3 regions of the Stenotrophomonas sp. As-7 genome follow, and region 3 is predicted to be linked to each of the others. Evidence: predicted binding sites of a transcription regulator. Region 3 holds the regulator's gene; each other region holds the start of a gene.

Region 1 (3,259 bases), 2.3 Mb from region 3:
CGCTGCCGCCGCCCTGGCCGTTGTTGGCCTCGGTGGCACGCTCGCCACAGTTGGCATCGCACTTGCCGAACGGCTTGTTGCCGCGGTCGGCGTTCCACTGTGCGTCGGTCAGGTACAGCATGTGGGTGTCGGTGTAGGGCGCGTACGGCAGGCCCTTGTCGCCGGTGGTGCTGGCAAAGCCCAGCGAATTGGGCCAGGTGTGCTCGCGGTTGTACTTCAGGCCACCGCCGCTGCCGGCACGGTCGGTCACCTTGGTGTAGCTGCGGTTGCGATAGGCATCGAGGATCCGGCCGCTGTTGTTCGGATCTTCGTCGGCGATCTCCAGGATGGTCCAGGTGCTGGTGCCCGAGCCGCTGTACGGATACGCGGTGTGGCCCTTGATGGTGGCGTGCAGCGAGCAGCGCAGCTGGCTGGGGCTGCTGGTGTTGACCTTCGAGTAGTAGCCCGCCGGGCCGCCGGGATTGCCCGGGTCCGGGTTGCCGGTGGTGGTGGCCACGGTGAAGGCGATGCGGCTGTCGGTCGCCGGGCGGGCACCCTGCGCATCGGTGATGCGTGCGGCACGGATGTCGAAGCGGCAGGCTTCACCGGCGACCAGCGCGGTATTGGTCGACAGCTTCACGCTCTTGCCGCTGGCCGGCCAGGTCAGCGGTACGCTGCCGGAGGTGCCGCAGGTCAGTGCGAAGGCGTCGCTGGCGAGGTTGACCGTCTCGCTGAACACCACTTCCAGGTCGGCGGCGGCCGGGAAGGTGCTGCTGCCCTGTGCCGGCGTGGTGGTGGACACCGATGGCGGCGTGTTCGGGCCCGGGGTGCCACCGCCGCTGAAGGTCTGGTTGTTGTTGCAGCTGCCGAAGGTCTGCCTGGCCGATTCGGCCCAGGTGAAGTGCGCGTACTGGCTGCCGCTGCCGGTCAGCTGCAGCGAGGTGCCCGCCGCGGTGCTGTTGGTTTCGGCAACCGGAATGTTCTGGCTGGTCATGCCGGCGGCGGGGCCACCGGAGGCGGTGATCGCGCCCTCGTAGCTGAGGAACTGGACCACCTTGCCACTGGCGTCGACCAGGGCGATGCCGTCATTGGGGCCGTTCTGCAGGCCGTTGGTGGGGTAGGTGACCACGGCCAGGGTGGCGCTGCCGCAGCTGGCGGCGGTTCCCGCCGGTACCGCGTTGTTGGCGTAGACCGTGGCGGCCGACGGATTGCTGCCGTTGTAGAGGTACAGGCGGTAGCCGGACAGGTCCTCGCCGGCGGTGGCGACCACTTCGATGGCTTCGCCGACGTCACCGGCAGCGGTGCTGTCGTCGTAGTGCAGTTCGTTGATGAAGACCTCGGCCTGGGCCGGCGCGGCGGCCAGTGCCAGCAGGCAGGCGGCGGCGAGCGGGGACAGCAATCGCATCGACTACTCCTTGTGATTGGGAATGCCGGGCCACCCTAAAGCCGATCTGGTGACACTTTGTCGTAAATGAACGCCAGATATCTGACAGTGAGACGGCGGTCACCAAATGCCCGCGATTTCCCCCTTGGCTTGCCGCGTCGCATCCCTATAAAGGCGTCCGCGCAGGAATGGAGCGCCGCCGGGTCTCCGCAGAAAAATTTCGGCGGCGGGCCTTGAAAGGCCTCCGGAGGTCTCCATCTCTGTCGTGCTCCCGACCTGTCGGGCTTTTTCACGCGCGTTGCTGGCAGTCGCCTGGTGCGAGTGCTAACATCGCCGGACTTTTTCAGACCAATCAATAACTTAAGAGGTCCCACATGAGCATCAAGCCGCTGCACGACCGCGTTGTGGTCAAGCCGATCGAAGCCGACGAAGTTTCCGCCGGTGGCATCCTGATCCCGGACTCCGCCAAGGAAAAGTCCACCAAGGGTGAAGTCGTGGCCGTGGGCCCGGGCAAGCCGCTGGACAACGGCACCGTGCGCGCGCCGTCGCTGAAGGTCGGTGACAAGGTCATCTACGGCCAGTACGCCGGCAGCTCGTACAAGAGCGAAGGCGTCGAGTACAAGGTCCTGCGCGAAGACGACGTGCTCGCCGTCATCGGCTGAGCGTCGGCGCGACCTGCTTCATACCCTGATTCCAAACACCCAGCTGCCGGGCATGGCCCGGCGCTACCAATGAGGTAACTGCAATGGCTGCCAAGGATATTCGTTTCGGTGAAGACGCCCGTTCGCGCATGGTGCGCGGCGTCAACGTTCTCGCCAATGCCGTCAAGGCTACCCTGGGCCCGAAGGGCCGCAACGTCGTGCTGGAGAAGAGCTTCGGCGCCCCGACCATCACCAAGGACGGCGTGTCCGTCGCCAAGGAAATCGAACTGGCTGACAAGTTCGAGAACATGGGCGCGCAGATGGTGAAGGAAGTCGCGTCGCGTACCAACGACGACGCCGGCGACGGCACCACCACCGCCACCGTGCTGGCCCAGGCCCTGATCCGCGAAGGCGCCAAGGCCGTTGCTGCCGGCATGAACCCGATGGACCTCAAGCGCGGTATCGACAAGGCCGTCGTGGCTGCCGTCGCCGAGCTGAAGAACATCTCCAAGCCGACCGCTGACGACAAGGCCATCGCCCAGGTCGGCACGATCTCGGCCAACTCGGACGAGTCGATCGGCCAGATCATCGCCAACGCGATGAAGGAAGTCGGCAAGGAAGGCGTGATCACCGTTGAAGAAGGCTCGGGCCTGGACAACGAGCTGGACGTGGTCAAGGGCATGCAGTTCGACCGCGGCTACCTGTCCCCGTACTTCATCAACAACCAGCAGTCGCAGACCGCTGACCTGGATGACCCGTACATCCTGCTGCACGACAAGAAGATCTCCAACGTCCGTGACCTGCTGCCGGTGCTGGAAGGCGTCGCCAAGGCCGGCAAGCCGCTGCTGATCGTCGCCGAGGAAGTCGAAGGCGAAGCGCTGGCGACCCTGGTGGTCAACACCATCCGCGGCATCGTCAAGGTCGTGGCCGTCAAGGCGCCGGGCTTCGGCGACCGTCGCAAGGCGATGCTGGAAGACATGGCCGTGCTGACCGGCGGCACCGTGATCTCCGAGGAAGTCGGCCTGTCGCTGGAAAAGGCCACCATCAAGGACCTGGGCCGCGCCAAGAAGGTGCAGGTTTCCAAGGAAAACACCACCATCATCGATGGCGTGGGTGACAAGGCTGCGGTCGATTCGCGCGTTGCGCAGATCAAGACCCAGATCGAAGACACCTCCTCGGACTACGACCGCGAGAAGCTGCAGGAGCGCGTGGCCAAGCTGGCCGGTGGCGTTGCAGTGATCAAGGTCGGCGCTTC
Region 2 (3,259 bases), 2.4 Mb from region 3:
AGCTATGGCAGCCCGTTCGTGCTGCATGGCCTGGACCTGCTGCATGGCAGCCTGGTGCTGCTCGGCACCTTGCTGCTGGGCTGGCTGGGTGCGTGGCTGGTGACCGGTCACTTCCTCCGCCAGACCCGCCCGACCGACACCTGAGACCGGCATGCAACCGCAAGCGCTGAAGCACCTTGAAGGGCCCGCGACGCGGGTGATGGTGGTTGACGGTTCCAAGCTGGTGCGCAAGCTGATCGCCGACGTCCTGCAGCGCGATCTGCCGGGCGTGGAGGTGATCGGCTGCGACAGCATCGAAGACGCCCAACATGCGCTGGCGCAGGGCCCGGTTGATCTGGTCACCACCTCGCTGACCCTGCGCGATGGCGACGGGCTGGCGCTGGCACGGACGGTGCGTGAAGCCGCCGGGCAGGCCTATGTGCCGGTGATCGTGGTCTCCGGCGATGCCCAGCAGCACCTGGAGCAGCGCCGTTTCACCGAGTACGTCACCGACTACTTCGACAAATCGCTGGGCCACGAGGCCCTGGCGACGTTCGTGCGCGGCTACGTGCAGCCGCAGACCATTCCCGGCGCGACCATCCTCTATATCGAGGACAGCCGGGTGGTGGCCGAGGCGACCAAGCGCATGCTCGAGCGCCAGCAGCTCAACGTGATGCATGTGGTCAGCGCCGAAGAAGCGTTCACCCTGCTGACCGCCGAATCGCTGGGGCGCAGCCGCCATCGCATCGATCTGGTGCTGACCGATGTGACCCTGAAGGGAGAGCTGAGCGGCCGTGACGTGGTGCAGCGCGTGCGCGTGGACTTCGGCTACGGCAAGCGCCGCCTGCCGGTGCTGGTGATGACCGGCGATGGCAATCCGCACAACCAGACCGGCCTGCTGCAGGCTGGCGCCAACGATCTGGTGCTGAAGCCGATCGAAGAGCGCCTGTTGATCACCAAGGTGCTGTTCCAGCTGCGGCTGGCCCGGTTGAATGATGGACCCCTGTTGCGATGACGTGTTGCGATGATCGATGAAATAGTGGACACCCCGGCGATCCAGCTGGAACCGAGCTGGAAACAGCGTGTGGGCGATTACCTGCTGCAGCCGCAGATGCGCGAGCTGTCCAGCTTCCTGCGGCAGCGCAAGGCCAGCGGCGCGGCGGTGTTTCCGCCCGGCCCGCAGATCTTCGCCGCGTTCGATGCCACCCCGTTCGATCAGGTGAAAGTGGTCATCCTCGGCCAGGACCCGTACCACGGTCGTGGACAGGCCCATGGCCTGAGTTTCTCGGTGCAGCCGGGTGTGCCGGTGCCGCCGTCGCTGTTGAACATCTACAAGGAGATCGAGGGCGACCTCGCCATCCCGCGCCCCGACCACGGCTGCCTGATTCCCTGGGCACAGCGCGGCGTGCTGCTGCTCAACGCCGTGCTGACGGTGGAAGAGGGCAAGGCCGGCGCCCACCAGGGGCGCGGCTGGGAAGGCTTCACCGACCACGTGGTGGACGTGCTCAACCGCGAGCGCGAGGGCCTGGTGTTCATGCTCTGGGGCGCCTACGCGCAGCAGAAGGGCAAGGTGATTGATGGTGGTCGCCACCGCGTGCTGAAATCGCCGCATCCCTCGCCGCTGTCGGCCCACCGTGGCTTCCTCGGCTGCCGTCATTTTTCGATGGCCAACGAGTACCTGCAGCGCCGCGGGCAGGCCCCGATCGACTGGTCACTGCCGCCGCGGGCCTCGCTGGCGCCTTCGGGCTGAACGGCGGGCAACGCTGCCCGGTGATTGAGGGGCGAAACCGCCGCCCGTTCAGCTCCCTTTGACCCGGAATGGCCGTGTTTTCCGGGCCAGGGGATTGAATTACAAGGGATTGTGTATCCCGAAAAGCGCGCTCGCCACTGTCATCAAATCGCGTTACGGTAGGGCTCTGTTTGGGACCAGTGTTTCATCAGTGGAATGCTGGAACTTTTTCCTCCTTTAGCAGTCCAATTCCCTGACTGCTAAGATGGGTGCCTATGAGCCAGAACACCTCTACTGCCCTTGTGGCAAACAATCTGCCGATTCCCAGTGCGCTCGGTTCGCTGGACGCCTATATCGGTGCCGTGCACCAGATCCCGGTGCTGTCGGTCGATAACGAACAGGACCTGGCCCGTCGCTTCCGCGACGGCAATGATCTGGACGCTGCCCGTGAGCTGGTGCATTCGCACCTGCGCTTCGTGGTGCACGTGGCCCGCGGCTACAACGGCTACGGCCTTGCGCTGGGCGACCTGATCCAGGAAGGCAACATCGGCCTGATGAAGGCGGTCAAGCGCTTCGACCCCGACATGGGCGTGCGCCTGGTGTCCTTCGCCGTGCATTGGATCCGTGCCGAGATGCACGAGTTCATCCTGAAGAACTGGCGCATCGTCAAGGTCGCCACGACCAAGGCGCAGCGCAAGCTGTTCTTCAACCTGCGCAAGTCGAAGAAGCGCCTGGGCTGGATGAACGCCGCCGAAGTCACCGCGGTGGCCAAGGACCTGAACGTGTCCGAGCGCGAAGTGCTGGAAATGGAATCGCGTCTGTCCGGCCGCGATATCGGTTTCGATGCGCCGACCGACGAAGACAACGACCATGCACCGCCGTCGCCGGCTGCGTATCTGGTGGCCAATGACGAAGATCCGTCGATGGCCTACGAGCGCGAGGACAGCGAAGACAACCAGATGCAGCTGCTGCGCGAAGGCCTGGCGGAACTGGATGCGCGTTCGCGCGACATCATCCGCCGCCGCTGGCTGGATGCGGACAGCAAGGTGACGCTGCAGGAACTGGCGGACGAGTACGGCGTGTCGGCCGAGCGTATCCGCCAGGTTGAAGCGAACGCGCTGAAGAAGATGAAGGCGCTGTTTACCGCGTAAGGCGGTGACGCGCCTGATTGACGAAAAGGCCCGGCAATGCCGGGCCTTTTCTGTTTGTGGGGCTGGTACAGCACCAGTAGATCCACGCCATGCGTGGATGCCTTGATGCCGTGCCTGCCTCAACCTTCCCGCGCGATCGCACGCCAGCCGATATCGGTGCGGTGGAACGCATTGGCCCAGCTCACCTTGGCCACGCCGGCATAGGCGTTCGCCTGTGCATCGCGCACGCTGTCACCCAGTGCAGCCACGCACAGCACGCGGCCGCCGGCGCTGAGCACCTGGCCCTGCGCATCCAGCGTCGTACCTGCATGGAACACCTTGGCCGTTGCCGGCACCTCATCCAGGCCGGATATCACCTCACCGGTGATCGGCGATTCCGGGTACGGCTTCGCGGCCAACA
Region 3 (3,259 bases):
TCATGGGCCAGGATGCTGTACGGGACGTGCGCGATGTCCTTCTGCACTTCGGCGTCGGTGAACTTGCGGCCGATCAGGCGCTTCACCGCGTAGAAGGTGTTCTTCGGGTTGGTCACGGCCTGGCGCTTGGCCGAGGCACCGACCAGGACTTCGCCGTCCTTGGTGTAGGCGACGATCGACGGGGTGGTGCGATCGCCTTCCGAATTTTCGATGACGCGGGCCTTGCCGCCGTCCATGATCGCCACGCACGAGTTGGTGGTGCCGAGGTCGATACCAATGATCTTGCCCATGGGGGAGACTCCTTGAAGGATGTTGTTTTTGTCAGTCCGGCCGTTCGGCCGGTGGATGAATGGGATGTGGGGGAGGCTCGTGGAACATTCAAGCCATCCCCCGAACGCTGTGTTTCCGTTCGCCCAACACGTTCAGCGTCGGTCGTGCCGATGCCCCGACCGGGGCGAGGACACCCGCGCCAGGCCTGGCCCGGCGCGCGGGGTCAGTCGGCGGCAACCACCACCAGCGCCGGCCGCAGCAGGCGCTCGTTGAGCAGGTAACCCTTCTGGAACACGGTCACCACGCTGCCCGGGGCGGCGCCGGGGGCCGCGACCTGGCTGATCGCCTGGTGGTGTTCCGGGTTGAACGGTTGGCCGGTCGGGTCCAGCAGCACCAGGCCGTTGTCACCAGCGACCTTCAGCAGCTGCTTGTAGGTCAGCTCCAGGCCCTCGCGAAGCGGATGGGCATCGTCGCCGGCGGCCTTGAGGCCGGCATCGAGGCTGTCGAATACCGGCAGCAGCTCGCCAAGCAGCTTCTCGTTGGCGAACTTGCGGGCCTGCTCGATGTCACGGGCCACGCGCTTGCGCTGGTTGTCCAGGTCGGCGCGCTCACGCAGCGCTTCGGCCTTGACCTGCTCCACTTCGGCACGGAGCTGTTCGATCTGTTCGTTGACGCCCTCGGCGGCAGCTGCGTCGGCGGCGGCCTGCTGGGCGGCGATGTCTGGCTGATCTTGATTCATGTCTGGGTCCCTGGCGGTCACTCTCCGCCTCCACCCACCCTAGTGTGGGCGGGATGCTGCGTTTCAAGCGTCCGATGCACCTGGACTTCGCCCGCCGGGCGAAAAGGCCGCACCGAGCACATCGGCGGTGGCCTGCACCAGCGGGATCATGCGGTCGTAGGCCATCCGCTTCGGCCCGATCACGCCCAGCACGCCCAGTACCTGGCCATTGGCCGTGTAAGGCGCGGTGACCAGCGAGACGCCCTGCAGCGGCACCACGCCGGTTTCTTCGCCGATGAAGATGCGCACGCCGGGGGCCTGGATGGTCCGCTCCAGCAGCTGCAGGATCTCGCGCTTGCTGGAAAACAGCTCGAACAGTTCGCGCAGGCGCTCCAGGTCGGACAGGTCCTGCACCCCCATCAGACGGGTCTGGCCGGCCACCAGCATGTCATCGGCCGGCGGCTGCAGGGCCTGCTCGGCCAGCTCGATGCTGTGCGCCAGCACCTGTTCCAGCTCGGACCGCGCGTCGCGCAGCTCCAGCAGCAGGCGGGTACGGATCTCGGCCAGCGGCAGTCCGGCGAAGTGGGCATTGAGGTAATTGGCCACCTGCTCCAGCTGCCCCGGCGCGAAGTCCTGGCGGGTCTCGATCACCCGGTTCTGCACCTCGTTGTCGGCAAACACCAGGATCGCCAGCACCCGGCGCCCGTCCAGCGCCACGAAATCGATCTGGCGGAAGGCGAACTGCTCACGCCGTGGGGCGCTGACCACGCCAACGAAATGACTCATCGCCGACAGCAGCTCCGAGGCACTGCCGAGCAGGGCCTGGGTACTGCCGCCTCCGGCCAGCTCCTGACGCAGCCGGGCCAGCTCACCTTCGCCCGGCGGCTGCATCTGCAGCAGGCTGTCGACGAACACCCGATAGCCATGCGCGGTCGGAATCCGCCCCGCCGAGGTATGCGGTGACGCCAGCAACCCAAGATCTTCCAGGTCACCGAGGATGTTGCGGATGGTGGCGGGACTGACCTCCAGGCCGGCCACACGCGCCAGCGTCTGCGAGCCCACGGGTTCACCGTCCTGGATGTAGCGCGCGATCAGCGTGCGCAGCAGGTGCCGCGCGCGTGGGGCAAGTTGGTCGGGAGAACCGTGCATGGAATCAACCTGTGAGACAGGGACATTAGATAATGGCGGCGCATCCCCTTGGCAAGTCATTGGACGACCCCGCCGCGCGTGCTAGCGTTGCGCGGCTGCAGACACCCCCTTACCCATGCTCAGACATCTTTCAATCAAGGATTTCGCCGTCGTCCGCGCCACCGAACTGGAGTTCGGGCCGGGCATGACCGTGGTTTCAGGCGAGACCGGCGCGGGCAAGTCGCTGATGGTCGACGCCCTGGGCTTCCTGTCCGGCCTGCGCGCCGACAGCGGCGTGGTCCGCCATGGCGCTGCCAGGGCCGAACTGTCGGCCGAGTTCGCGCTGGACCAGCTGCAGGCCGCCCGCCAGTGGCTGGCCAGCAACGAGCTGGACGATGAAGACCAGTGCCAGCTGCGCCGCGTGATCCGCGCCGACGGCGGCTCACGCTCGTGGATCAACGGCCGCCCGGTCACGCTGGCGCAGCTGGCCGACCTGGCCGGACTGCTGGTGGAGATCCATGGCCAGCACGAGCAGCAGGCCCTGCTGACGCGTCCGTCGCAGTTGGCCCTGCTGGACGCCTATGCCCGCAACGAAAGCGAACGCCGCCAGGTACGCCGCGCTGCCGCCACCTGGCAGGCGCTGGTCGATGAATCCCTGGCACTGTCGCAACAGGGCGATGTGAGTGACCGCATCGGCTTCCTCGAGCACCAGCTGCGCGAACTGGATCGTGAAGATCTGGAGCCGGAATCGATCACTGCACTCGGCGCCAGCCATCGCCGCCAGGCGCATGCCAGCGCCCTGTTGAGCGCCTGCCAGACAGCTACGGACCAGCTCAACGGTGACGAAGGCCACTCGGCGCTCGATCTGCTGCAGCAGGTGCGGCATGAACTGGCCCGGGTGGCCGAACATGACCCGCGCCTGGGCGACGTCGATGCCTTGATCGACAGCGCCTCCATCCAGCTGCACGAAGCCCTGGCCCTGCTCGACCGGGTACATGACGACCTGGACGCCGATCCGGACCAGTTCGAAGAGAACGAGCGGCGCCTGGGCCGCCTGCACGATCTGGCACGCAAGCACCGCGTGCCGATGGATGAGCTGGGTGCGCAGCGTGAGCGCATGCACGCCGAAGTGGAACAGCTGCG

What was found. Region 3 encodes HrcA, which represses chaperone genes, less so after heat shock. Its sites were predicted from a motif close to TTNGCACTCNNNNNNNNNGAGTGCNAA; they were not measured.
Region 1: QP457_RS19335 (co-chaperone GroES) is a predicted target of HrcA. The motif match lies at 1,665-1,691, and genes of this name have one in related genera.
Region 2: rpoH (RNA polymerase sigma factor RpoH) is a predicted target of HrcA. The motif match lies at 1,946-1,972, and genes of this name have one in related genera.

Annotation. Positions count from the first base shown of each region.
Region 1 is NZ_CP127405.1:4,235,041-4,238,299, reverse strand. It holds gene QP457_RS19340 (endonuclease) at 1-1,384, opposite strand, end outside; gene QP457_RS19335 (co-chaperone GroES) at 1,738-2,025, shown strand; gene groL (chaperonin GroEL) at 2,109-3,259, shown strand, end outside.
Region 2 is NZ_CP127405.1:4,274,532-4,277,790, reverse strand. It holds gene ftsX (permease-like cell division protein FtsX) at 1-144, shown strand, start outside; gene QP457_RS19540 (response regulator) at 152-994, shown strand; gene ung (uracil-DNA glycosylase) at 1,004-1,729, shown strand; gene rpoH (RNA polymerase sigma factor RpoH) at 1,984-2,859, shown strand; gene purD (phosphoribosylamine--glycine ligase) at 2,979-3,259, opposite strand, start outside.
Region 3 is NZ_CP127405.1:1,892,032-1,895,290, reverse strand. It holds gene dnaK (molecular chaperone DnaK) at 1-290, opposite strand, end outside; gene grpE (nucleotide exchange factor GrpE) at 494-1,009, opposite strand; gene hrcA (heat-inducible transcriptional repressor HrcA) at 1,073-2,137, opposite strand; gene recN (DNA repair protein RecN) at 2,253-3,259, shown strand, end outside.